Regions from separate parts of the Enterobacter sp. WI-ESBL-E8 genome, predicted to be linked through region 3. Evidence: predicted binding sites of a transcription regulator. Region 3 holds the regulator's gene; each other region holds the start of a gene.
The links. The regulator CRP, encoded in region 3, controls carbon source genes, mostly activating them, when cyclic AMP is high. The targets are predictions, from matches to a motif close to ATGTGANNNNNNTCACAT.
Positions count from the first base shown of each region.

Region 1: a site for CRP is predicted at 2,499-2,516, ahead of msrB (peptide-methionine (R)-S-oxide reductase MsrB). Genes of this name have one in related genera too.
Region 2: a site for CRP is predicted at 2,767-2,784, ahead of garD (galactarate dehydratase). Genes of this name have one in related genera too.

Region 1 is NZ_JBRWXJ010000001.1:1,905,539-1,909,743, reverse strand. It holds gene pncA (bifunctional nicotinamidase/pyrazinamidase) at 1-111, shown strand, start outside; gene ACWHWP_RS09080 (glycoside hydrolase family 18 protein) at 331-1,587, shown strand; gene ACWHWP_RS09075 (YeaC family protein) at 1,648-1,911, opposite strand; gene msrB (peptide-methionine (R)-S-oxide reductase MsrB) at 1,968-2,381, opposite strand; gene gapA (glyceraldehyde-3-phosphate dehydrogenase) at 2,723-3,718, shown strand; gene ACWHWP_RS09060 (D-hexose-6-phosphate mutarotase) at 3,793-4,205, shown strand, end outside.
Region 2 is NZ_JBRWXJ010000001.1:4,392,284-4,396,488, reverse strand. It holds gene ACWHWP_RS20900 (DeoR family transcriptional regulator) at 173-982, shown strand; gene garD (galactarate dehydratase) at 1,083-2,654, opposite strand; gene garL (2-dehydro-3-deoxyglucarate aldolase) at 3,029-3,799, shown strand; gene garR (2-hydroxy-3-oxopropionate reductase) at 3,820-4,205, shown strand, end outside.
Region 3 is NZ_JBRWXJ010000001.1:4,597,439-4,601,643, reverse strand. It holds gene ACWHWP_RS22010 (YccS/YhfK family putative transporter) at 1-2,075, opposite strand, end outside; gene crp (cAMP-activated global transcriptional regulator CRP) at 2,133-2,765, opposite strand; gene ACWHWP_RS22000 (OsmC family protein) at 3,077-3,481, shown strand; gene ACWHWP_RS21995 (phosphoribulokinase) at 3,561-4,205, opposite strand, start outside.

The DNA.
Region 1 (4,205 bases), 2.7 Mb from region 3:
TGCCGCGGGGTGAACATTCAGCCGCAGGACAGCGCCCAGGCGTTTATGGATATGGCCTCTGAAGGGGCGACGCTGTATACGCTGGAAGACTGGCTGGAGACGCAGGCGTAATCCTTTTTAGCCGGGTGGCGCTGCGCTTACCCGGCCTACAAAACCACAGAAAGTAGGCCGGGTAAGGCGAAGCCGCCACCCGGCATTTCTTCCCCAATCCCCATAAAGTGAACTCCCTCGCATCCTCAGCGCAGCGGCAATGCTATTCTCGTCAGGCTGTTTTTTCGCCACGCCTTTTCCGTGGCGTGGTTAATTTTATTATGTCAAAGAGGAACTTGTATGAAACGTATGCCTTTGCTGGCAGCATTGCCCCTGCTGTGCGCTTCCGTTGCTTCTGCCAGTACCCTGATGTCCGTGGGCTACTTTAACGGCGGAGGTGACGTCACCGCCGGACCGGGTGGCGATATCAATAAGCTGGACGTCCGCCAAATTACCCACCTGAACTACTCGTTTGGTCTGGTCTATAACGATGAAAAAGACGAAACCAACGCCGCGCTGAAAGATCCGGCGAAGCTGCATCAGATCTGGCTGTCACCCAAAGTCGCCTCCGACCTCGCATTAATCCCGATCCTGCGTAAGCAAAATCCACATCTCAAAGTCCTGCTCTCCGTTGGCGGCTGGGGCGCCCGTGGCTTCTCCGGCGCGGCGGCCACCACAGAGAGTCGCGCGGTGTTTATCCGATCCGCGCAGGAGATTGTCGACAAATACGGCCTGGACGGGATCGATCTCGACTGGGAGTACCCGGTGAACGGTGCCTGGGGGCTGGTTGCAAGCAAGCCCGCCGATCGGGATAACTTCACCGCCCTGCTGAAAGAGTTGCGCGCCGCCTTCGGGCACAAAAAGCTGGTGACCATAGCGGTGGGCGCCAATGCGGAAAGTCCGAAAAGCTGGGTGGATGTGAAAGCCATCGCTCCCCTACTCGACTACATCAACCTGATGACCTACGACATGGCGTACGGTACGCAGTACTTCAACGCCAACCTGTATGACTCCAGCGCCTGGCCGACGGTGGCCGCCGCGGACAAATACAGCGTGGATTTTGTGGTGAACAACTATCTGGCCGCCGGGCTGAAGCCGCAGCAGATGAACCTCGGAATCGGTTTCTATGGCCGCGTGCCAAAACGTGCGGTGGAGCCGGGCATTGACTGGACCAAAACCGACGCGCAAAAAAATCCGGTCACCCAGCCCTACTTCGGTTCCCAGGAGATTGAGTTGTTCAGATCGCTCGGCTATGACCTGACCAAAGATACCTACGTGAAGTACAACGATATCGTGAAGAAGCTGCTGAACGATCCGCAGAAGCGTTTTACCGAGCACTGGGATGAACAGGCGAAAGTCCCGTGGCTGTCGGTGAAAGGTGCCGACGGCAACGCGCTGTTTGCGATTTCGTATGAGAACCCGCGTTCCGTTGCGATCAAAGCGGACTACATCAAAGAGAAAGGTCTCGCCGGGGCAATGTTCTGGGAGTACGGCGCGGATGACGAAAACCGGCTAGCGAAGCAGCTGGCGGAGTCGCTCGGGATCCCGCACAAGTAATGAAGCAATCAAACCCTCTCCCTGTGGGAGAGGGTTTGATGAGGCCATCAACCCGCGCCGTTATTGCATTTTTATCGTCGCAATCGGCTTCGGCGTGATGCCGAAGTCCTCTTTCAGCTCGCGCTTGCTCTTCATCACCATCTGGCCCTGGGTGTCGATCGTCATGTGCTGCGCGTCGGTATTATTGCGCGCCTGCCACAGCATCACCAGCTGCAGGCTGTTCTCTTTTTGCTCCGGCGTCAGCGCAACGCCATCGGGCCATTTTCCCAGCTCGACGGCGGTCACCAGACGCTGATAAATCTCCGGCGTCATGCCGCTAATCATGTCATCAATATTCACAATCGCGCCCTTTCAAAGGAATAATTTGCTGAATCGTTTTTTCAACCCTTAACCTGATCACCGTTTTCGTCGTCAGTGAAGCTCATTGAGGCCGAATTGACGCAGAAGCGCTCACCCGTTGGCTGAGGGCCATCCGGGAAGACGTGTCCAAGGTGCGCATCGCAGTTACCGCAGCGAATTTCCGTGCGCACCATACCGTGCGACGAGTCGGTCAGGTAGCGGATTGCCTCATCGCTCACCGGCTCGTAAAAGCTCGGCCAGCCGCAGCCAGAATCAAATTTCGTTTGTGAATTGAACAGGGGGGCATCACAGACCAGGCAGTGGTAGACGCCGTCTCGCTTGTTGTGCAGTAAACGCCCAGTGAACGGCGGCTCCGTTCCGTGATTCTGCGTCACGTAAAACTGCATTTCTGTGAGGTTTTTTTTCAAATCGTCAGGGTTACGTTGGTTCGACATATGCTTACATCTCGCTGTAGAAACAGACATCTTTTAACCCGGATTCTAACAAAACATTAACACCCTTGCGTGCACTTTTGTTCTAAACTTATGTGTCGCGAAAAGGCGGTCAGGCAATTGTGATCATGTTCACATTTTTATCCTGCGAGGACTTTAAAATTCCGGGCGCAGCCCCCATGTGGTTGCAAGCTCAAAGGGAAAGTGAGGCGAGTCAGTCGCACAAACGTTAGTCACAGGATTGATTTGTCGCAATGATTGACACGATTCCGCTTGACGCTGCGTAAGGTTTTTGTAATTTTACAGGCAACCTTTTATTCACTAACAAATAGCTGGTGGAATATATGACTATCAAAGTAGGTATCAACGGTTTTGGCCGTATCGGCCGTATTGTTTTCCGTGCTGCTCAGAAACGTTCTGACATCGAAATCGTTGGTATCAACGATCTCCTGGACGCTGAATACATGGCGTACATGCTGAAGTACGACTCAACTCACGGTCGTTTCGACGGCACCGTTGAAGTGAAAGACGGCCACCTGGTTGTTAACGGCAAAACCATCCGCGTTACTGCTGAGAAAGACCCAGCTAACCTGAAATGGAACGAAATCGGTGTTGACGTTGTAGCTGAAGCTACCGGTATCTTCCTGACCGACGAAACCGCGCGTAAACACATCACCGCTGGTGCGAAAAAAGTTGTTCTGACTGGTCCTTCCAAAGACAACACCCCAATGTTCGTTCGCGGTGCAAACTTCGAAACCTACGCTGGCCAGGACATCGTTTCCAACGCATCCTGCACCACCAACTGCCTGGCACCGCTGGCTAAAGTTATCAACGACAACTTCGGCATCGTTGAAGGTCTGATGACTACCGTTCACGCGACCACCGCTACTCAGAAAACCGTTGATGGCCCGTCTCACAAAGACTGGCGCGGCGGCCGTGGCGCGGCTCAGAACATCATCCCATCCTCTACCGGTGCTGCTAAAGCAGTAGGTAAAGTACTGCCAGAACTGAATGGCAAACTGACTGGTATGGCGTTCCGCGTTCCAACTCCTAACGTATCCGTTGTTGACCTGACCGTTCGTCTGGAAAAAGCTGCTTCTTATGAAGAAATTAAGAAAGCAATCAAAGCTGCTTCCGAAGGCGCAATGAAAGGCGTTCTGGGCTACACCGAAGACGACGTTGTATCTACCGATTTCAACGGCGAAGTGTGCACTTCCGTGTTCGATGCTAAAGCAGGTATCGCACTGAACGACAACTTCGTTAAACTGGTATCCTGGTACGACAACGAAACCGGCTACTCTAACAAAGTACTGGACCTGATCGCTCACATCTCCAAATAAGTTGAGATGAGTGTTTGATCCAAAAAGGCGACTTCGGTCGCCTTTTTTATTGTTTTTAGACAGAGGATTGCTTAATGATTAATAAAATTTTTGCACTTCCGGTAGTCGAACAACTTACCCCTGTGCTCTCCCGCCGTCAGATTGACGGTGCCGACGTTATCGTCGTTGACCATCCACGCGTGAAAGCCTCCGTGGCGCTGAACGGCGCTCACCTGCTCTCCTGGAAACCGGAAGGTGAAGCCGAAGGTTTATGGCTGAGCGATGCGACCTCTTTCAAAAAAGGGGCGGCGATCCGCGGTGGCGTACCGATCTGCTGGCCGTGGTTCGGCCCTTCCGCACAGCAGGGTTTGCCTTCTCACGGGTTTGCACGTAACCAGCAGTGGACCCTGAAAGCGCATAATGAAGATGAAAACGGCGCAGTGCTGACCTTTGAGCTGCAGGCGAATGACGAAACACGCGCCCTCTGGCCGCACGATTTCACCCTGTA
Region 2 (4,205 bases), 210 kb from region 3:
TAAAACGAAAGATAATAGTTTTCCGATCTGTTTCACAAAAGAAACACAATGAAAGGTTTCAGCGCAGGTTAAGCGAATGCCAGGCGGGGTTTCAGGGCTTGCATTCCACCAAAAGAAAGGCGTTAATAGGCAAAACGAAATAAAACGAAAGTGTTTTTACTAAGGAGCTCGCATGGGCAGCACCGATCCATCCGCAGAAAAGCGCATCACCGGCACCAGCGAAAGGCGAGAGCAGATCATTCAGCGGCTGCGGGCGCAGGGAAGCGTACAGGTTAACGATCTTTCTCATTTATATGGCGTATCAACGGTAACGATCCGCAACGATCTGGCATTCCTGGAAAAACAGGGCATCGCCGTGCGCGCTTACGGTGGCGCGCTCATCTGCGAAGGCAATACGCCGGGCGCTGAGCCATCTGTGGAAGACAAAAGCTCGCTCAACACGGCGGTGAAGCGCAGCATCGCGCAGGCCGCTGCCGCGCTGGTGAAGCCCGGACACCGCATTATTCTGGACTCCGGTACCACGACGTTTGAAATTGCCCGCATGCTCCGTCAGCACACGGATGTCATTGCCATGACCAATGGGATGAACGTGGCGAATGCGTTGCTGGAGGCGGAAGGCGTTGAGCTGCTGATGACCGGCGGGCACCTGCGCCGCCAGTCGCAATCCTTCTACGGCGACCAGGCGGAGCAGTCCCTACAGAATTATCACTTCGATCTGCTGTTCCTGGGCGTTGACGCCATCGATCTCGATCGCGGCGTGAGCACGCATAACGAAGACGAGGCCCGCCTGAACCGCCGGATGTGTGAAGTTGCGGAGCGTATTATCGTTGTGACCGACTCCAGCAAGTTTGACCGCTCAAGCCTGCATAAAATCATTGATACGCAGCGGATTGATATGATTATCGTCGACGAGGGGATCCCGACGGAGAGCCTGGACGGGTTGCGTAAAAGCGGGATCGAAGTGGTGTTGGTGAAGGGGTAGTTTCTCTCCTCACCCTAACCCTCTCCCCATAGGGGAGAGGGGACTGCTCGGTGCGGTTTTTACCCTCTCCCCTATGGGGAGAGGGCAGGGTGAGGGGCAATCACGTCACCGGCGCTGGGTTAAACACCGCCAGCTGGTTATGCAGCCCCCATTGGTCAGAGAAGGTTTTCTTCCGCCCGCTCGCCACGTCCAGAATGAAGTGGAACAGCTTCCAGCCTACCTCTTCAATACTCTCTTCCCCGGTGGCGATGGTGCCCGCGTTGATATCCATTAAGTCATACCAGCGGTTTGCCAGCTCGGTGCGCGTCGCCATTTTAATCACCGGCACCGCCATCAGGCCGTACGGCGTACCGCGCCCGGTGGTGAAGACCTGCACCGTAATGCCGGATGCGACCTGCTGCGTGCCGCAGACGAAATCGCTGGCCGGCGTTGCCGCGTAGATCAGGCCGCGCTTCGTTGGGCGCTGGCCCGGAGAGAGCACTTCAGCAATGGCGCTCTGACCGGATTTGGCAATGGAGCCGAGAGCTTTTTCCACCACGTTTGCCAGACCGCCCTTTTTGTTCCCCGGAGAGGGGTTGGCGCTGCGGTCGGTTTTGCCCATGTCGAGATAGTTATCGTACCAGGCCATCTCCTCCAGCAGGCGTTTGCCGACCTCTTCATTGACGGCGCGCGGCGTAAGCAAATGGATGGCGTCACGGACTTCGGTCACTTCGGAGAACATCACCGTGGCGCCGCAGCGAACAAGCAGATCGGACGCATAGCCCACCGCCGGGTTGGCCGTCACGCCGGAGAATGCATCGCTGCCGCCGCACTGGGTGCCCACCACCAGTTCCGAGGCCGGACACGTTTCGCGCTGGCGGCGGTTGAGTTTGTCCAGATGGCGCTCTGCGACCTGCAGAATATCGTCGACCATTGAACGAAAACCGACGTGGCGTTCGTCCTGCAGGCGCACAATGCTGGCCTCGTCTGCCGGGATGGCTTTGACATCTTCCGTGCCCTGCAGCAGGCGCTCGGGCTGGAGCTTTTCGCAACCCAGACCAATCACCATCACCTCGCCGCCAAAGTTCGGGTTGAGGGCGATGTTGTGGATGGTCCGGATGGGCACGACCGCTGCCGGTGCGTTAATCGCCACGCCGCAGCCGTAAAGGTGGTTAAGGCCGACCACGCCGTCCACGTTCAGGTATTTCGGCAGCAGATCGCGCTCGATGATTTTCACCACGTAATCCACTACGCCCGCCACGCAGTGCACGCTGGTGGTAATGCCGAGCAGATTTTTGGTGCCGACGCTGCCGTCCGCATTGCGATAGCCTTCAAAGGTATAACCTTCCAGCGGAGGAAGCGGCTCCGGCACGCGGGTTGCCAGGGGCAGCGTATTGAGCGGCGGTGCTTTTGGCAGCTCAACCAGCGACTCCTCAATCCAGCTACCCTGCGGAATGAAGCGGACGGCATAGCCGATGACTTCGCCGTAACGCACGATTTCGCCGTGAGCCGGGATATCCACCAGCGCAACTTTATGTCCCTGCGGAATATGCTCAGTCAGCTCCAGCCCGTCCGGGAATCGGGTTCCTGCTTTTAAGCCATTGTCGTTGACAATAATAGCCACGTTATCGGTGTCGTGTACTTTTATATAGAACGCCGTCGGCGATGCGTGTCGAATTTCAATGTCGGCCATTGTTCACTATTCTCCAGCAAAGTGTCTGATAATAAATTCAGCCAATTTTCTAATGGTAGAAATAAATACGCGGCTTTCAGAAATAAAGCATGTCAGCAGATAGGATATGAAAATGTGATCCCGATCGCTCCCGAACCAGTAATGCCTGATTCTGTGCATTAGCGCCCAGTGCTTTGTGCATATGCTCAAAATATTATCAAAATGCACCGGAATGCTTGAGCATTAAAACAATGTGCAGTGGTGGATTGCGTCTTATACTGAATGACGATTTTATAACGCCAAACCAGCTCAGAATAATAAATATAACCCTGTCGCTGCGTCTGAATAAATAAAATGATATTGAACAAGGCTGCGGAATTAAAAAGGTAAACGCGATGAATAACGATATCTTCCCGAATAAGTTTAAAGCGGCCCTTGCGGCGCATCAGATTCAGATTGGCTGCTGGTCCGCGCTGGCCAACCCCATCAGCACGGAAGTGCTGGGTCTGGCCGGCTTCGACTGGCTGGTGCTGGACGGCGAGCATGCGCCGAATGATATCAGCACCTTTATTCCGCAGCTGATGGCGCTCAAAGGCAGCCACAGCGCGCCGGTTGTGCGCGTGCCGACCAACGAGCCGGTGATCGTTAAACGTCTTCTGGATATCGGTTTCTACAATTTCCTGATCCCGTTTGTGGAAACGGCAGAGCAGGCGGCGCTGGCCGTGGCCTCCACGCGCTATCCCCCGGAAGGGATCCGCGGCGTCTCCGTTTCACACCGCGCCAACATGTTTGGCACCGTACCGGACTACTTCGCCCAGTCCAACAGCAACATCACCATCCTGGTCCAGATCGAGAGCCAGCAGGGCGTCGATAACGTCGATGCGATTGCCGCCACCGACGGCGTAGACGGTATCTTCGTTGGCCCAAGCGATCTGGCTGCCGCGTTCGGACACCTGGGGAATGCCGGTCATCCGGAAGTACAGCGTGCCATTCAGCACATCTTTGCCCGCGCCAAAGCGCACGGCAAACCGTGCGGCATTCTGGCACCGGTTGAGGCGGATGCCCGCCGCTATCTGGAGTGGGGTGCCACGTTTGTTGCCGTCGGCAGCGATCTCGGCGTATTTCGCTCGGCCACGCAGAAATTAGCGGACGCTTTTAAAAAATAACCATCATTGAGGAAAAAACTATGACGCTGAAAGTGGGTTTTATTGGCCTGGGGATCATGGGGAAACCAATGAGTAAGAACCTCATCAAAGCAGGTTACTCACTGGTGGTATCCGATCACAATCCGCAGGCGGTGGCTGAGGTGATAGCGGCTGGCGCAGAAGCGGCCACTACCGCGAAAGCCATTGCCGAGCAGTGCGATGTCATCATCACCATGCTGCCAAACTCACCGCATGTTAAAGAGGTTGCGCTGGGTGAGAACGGCATTATCGACGGAGCGAAGCCTGGCCTGGTGCTGATCGATATGAGCTCTATCGCACCGCTCGCAAGCCGTGAAATCAGCGAGGCGTTAAATGCGAAGGGCGTTGAAATGCTGGACGCGCCGGTCAGCGGCGGTGAGCCGAAAGC
Region 3 (4,205 bases):
CGCTTCAGCCTGCGGGTGAGCCAAATCCCGTGATGTGGACGCTGACGCCATGCCACCGACGAAATGGTGTGCATGGTGTTCAGATGCCCCAGAATGCGCTGTAAATGCTGCTCCAGGGTGCTCATGGGCCCGTGGGTTAACGTCTCCGGCGCTTCCAGAATGTTCGAATCTCCCGACTCGCCCGGCGAGTCATATTCCAGGCGCTGCTGACATCGCTGCAGCGCAATTTCACACGACTGCAGGTAACGTTGGGCCAGGTCTGGCGTCAGCATCGTGTGCTCGCGCGCCAGCGTTGTCATGGCGTTAATATGCTCGACGATAAACTGGCTGTGCGTCACCCAGAGCTTCATGTCCGCCAGATAGTGCGAGTTAAAGCCCGGCTCCTGCATCGCCTGGTTGAGCGAGTTAAACAGGGCGTTATGCGCCTGGTTGACCTTCATGCGCTGATAGGCCAGCGGGGAGGGCTGCGGGTCGTCGCTCAGGATCAATCGAATGGCCTGCTGGTCGGCCTCCAGCGCGTCGTGGGCGTTCTGCCTGAGCAGCCCGCTTTGCCACTGCGGCCACAGCCAGACCATGCCGCCAAAGGCAATCAGGCAGCCAATGAGGGTATCAATCAGCCTGGCGACAATAAACTGTTCACCATTGAGCGTGAGCAGCTGCAGGGTATACACCGCCGTCACCGTAAAGCCCACCATCGCCCAGCCGTAGTTTTTGCGGATAATCAGGTAGCTCACCAGCGTAATCGCTAACATCCCTGCCAGGGTATAACCTTCCGGCACGTGGAAGTGCAGCGTCACGCCCGCAATAATCAGCCCCGCCATCGTTCCGCCGGCCCGGTGCAGAATACGCACCCGCGTGGCGCCGTAGCCGTTCTGGGTGACAAACAGCACGGTCATTAAGATCCAGTAGGGTTTCGGCAGATGCAGCGCCATGCCCATCAGGCTGGCGGTACTGAGCATTACGCTGATCCTGGCGGCGTTACGCAGGGCGGATGATTTAAGAGAAAGATAGCTTCTGAGCGCGGGCAGTAGCGGCAGCCGCTTTTGCTTATCCGCCATCAGATCGCGGGGATAAAGCGGGCGCTGCGTGCGCAGCACGCGGGCGATGCGGCTGAAGTGCCAGGCGGCAAACTGGCCAACCGGGTTATCCGGATGCTGGCGTGCGATTTTCTCCAGCGCGCCGAGCTGTTTTTCCATGTTAAAGCGCGTGGGGTAGCGGTGGTAGAGAATATCGTCAGCCAGGACCCGCAGACGTGCCGATACGGTCTGCGCGTTCCAGCGGATCACCGCTTCGGCGTGGCTGCGCTCGACCAGCTTTTGTACCTCCTGCGGATGGTGAAGGCTAACGGAGATATGTTCCTGCAGATCGAGCCCGACCTGGAAGGTGCGCAGCAGCCGTTTGTATTCGTGGTTCTTGTTGGCGGCGAGCATGTGCAGCTGCTGATAGCACTGGCTTATCAAATCCACCACCTTTTGCTGGCGCGTCAGCAGAGGCGGCAAGGATTTTTCCGGATCGGTATGCTGGGTGAGCAGGGTATATTTGGCTTCGCAGTAATCCGCCAGCTGCACATAGAGCAGGCTCAGGGATTCGCGCAGCGGCTGTTCGCGCCACAGCCAGAACCAGAACCAGTTGAACAGCCCGTACCACAGCGTCCCCAGAGCGTAGATCAGCAGCGGCTCCCACACCGGCATATTCCCGGCGAGGCTCAGCGTGAAAATGGCCGCAATCAGCGAGGCGGGAAGCAGGCGGGCGTGCAGCGAGCTGATTTCGGCGGTGACGCCGAGGGTCATGGCCAGCACGGTCAGGATCAGCGGCAGCGGGATGTCCCGGGCAAGCAGAAGCTGTACGGCGAGGCTGCAGCCCGCAAACAGGCAGCCGCCAATAGTCAGACGTTTGAAAAAGCGCTTATGCGGCGTGTCCAGACCGGCGATGTTGCAGCAGGCGGGCACGAGAGAAAACAGCAGACCTTGCTGAAGATGTCCGAGGATCAAGCCCACGGCCACAGGAAGACACAACACCAGCGTTTGTCGCAGTGCGTAGTTAACTTCGGGGTGATAGATCAGCCTGCGCCACATGGGGAGTAGAGACAAAAACGGCGTGACACCCTGCGGTGACACGCCGTTTAAGCGGAATTAACGCGTTCCGTAGACCACGATGGTTTTACCGTGGGCGGAGATCAGGTTTTGATCTTCCAGCATTTTCAGGATACGGCCCACTGTCTCACGGGAACAACCGACGATCTGACCAATTTCCTGACGGGTAATTTTAATTTGCATGCCGTCCGGGTGGGTCATTGCGTCTGGCTGTTTCGCCAGGTTCAGCAGCGTTTGTGCAATACGGCCAGTTACGTCCAGGAAGGCGAGGTTACCCACTTTCTCAGAGGTGACCTGCAGACGGCGCGCCATCTGGGAAGAAAGACGCATCAGGATGTCAGGGTTAACCTGAATCAGCTGACGGAACTTCTTGTAAGAAATTTCAGCCACTTCACATGCTGTCTTTGCACGAACCCAGGCGCTACGTTCCTGGCCCTCTTCAAACAGGCCCAGTTCACCGATGAAATCGCCCTGGTTCAGATAAGAAAGGATCATCTCTTTCCCTTCTTCATCTTTGATCAGCACTGCCACCGAGCCTTTAACGATGTAATACAACGTTTCCGCTTTTTCACCCTGGTGAATCAGCGTGCTCTTCGATGGGTACTTATGAATGTGGCAATGAGACAAGAACCATTCGAGAGTCGGGTCTGTTTGCGGTTTGCCAAGCACCATGCGCTGTTATCCTCTGTTATAAGCTGTCACCAGAGTCATCAGATGCATCCGGACTCTGGGGTTGCAATCGAATTCTTACCCATACCCTGGGAAGTCGGCTACCGTAACGTTTCGCAGCCAGTAAAGTTTGATGTCCTCTGCATACACGTGTAACGTCAATGTATTACTGTAGCATCCTGAGTGTTTTAGCATAGCTTTCGCCGCGTGTCTCCTGGTGTCTCGCTTCAGCATGATGCAGGTCGCCTTCCATTGCGAGAAATGTAACGCACGCGTAATCTGTCACCAAAAATGCAACGTTGGAGTTCAAAAATATGCAAGCGCGCGTGAAGTGGGTTGAAGGTTTAACGTTCCTGGGCGAGTCCGCGTCAGGACACCAGATTTTGATGGATGGTAACTCCGGCGATAAAGCGCCAAGCCCAATGGAAATGGTGCTGATGGCGGCAGGCGGATGCAGCGCGATTGACGTGGTGTCGATTCTGCAAAAAGGCCGTCATGACGTGACGGATTGCGAGGTCAAACTCACCTCAGAGCGCCGGGAAGAGGCACCACGCCTGTTCACCCACATTAATCTTCACTTTGTTGTCACCGGTAAAGCGCTGAAAGACGCGGCGGTCTCACGCGCGGTGGACCTGTCTGCGGAGAAGTACTGCTCTGTGGCGTTAATGCTGGAGAAAGCGGTAAAAATTACCCATTCGTATGAAGTGATCGAGGCTTAATCTTTTGGCGGGTGGCGCTGCGCTTACCCGCCCTACGGATTGTAGGCCCGGTAAGCGCAGCGCCACCGGGCAAAAATGATTATGCGATCTGCTTCCCTTCCATCAGCCGCTCCACCAGCGGCGTCATGATAAGCTCCATTGCCAGTCCCATTTTTCCGCCCGGCACCACCAATGTATTCATGTGCGAAATAAACGAGCCCTGCAGCATCGCCAGCAGCCAGGGGTAATCGATGCCTTCAAGATTGCGGAAATGGATCACCACAAAGCTCTCATCCAGAGAAGGGATCGTTTTGGCGGCAAACGGGTTGGAGGTGTCCACCGTCGGCACGCGCTGGAAGTTAATGTGCGTGCGGGAGAATTGCGGCGTTAAGTAATTGATGTAGTCTTCCATTGAGCGAACGACGGAATCCATCACCGCCTCGCGCGAGTGGCCGCGCTCGCTCATGTCACGCGTCAGCTTCTGGATCCACTCCAGGTTAACGATAGGAACCACCCCGACCAGCAGATCCACGTGGCGCGCCACGTCGTGCTGGGGCGTGACCACGCCGCCGTGTAACCCTTCGTAGAACAGCACGTCGGTGGGTTCCGGCAGCGGCTGCCAGGGGGTAAAGGTGCCCGGTACCTGGTTCCAGGGCACGGCTTCGTCGTAAGTGTGCAGATACTTACGGGACTGCCCTGTGCCGCTCAGGCCATATTCGTGGAAGGTTTGCTCCAGCAGGCCGAA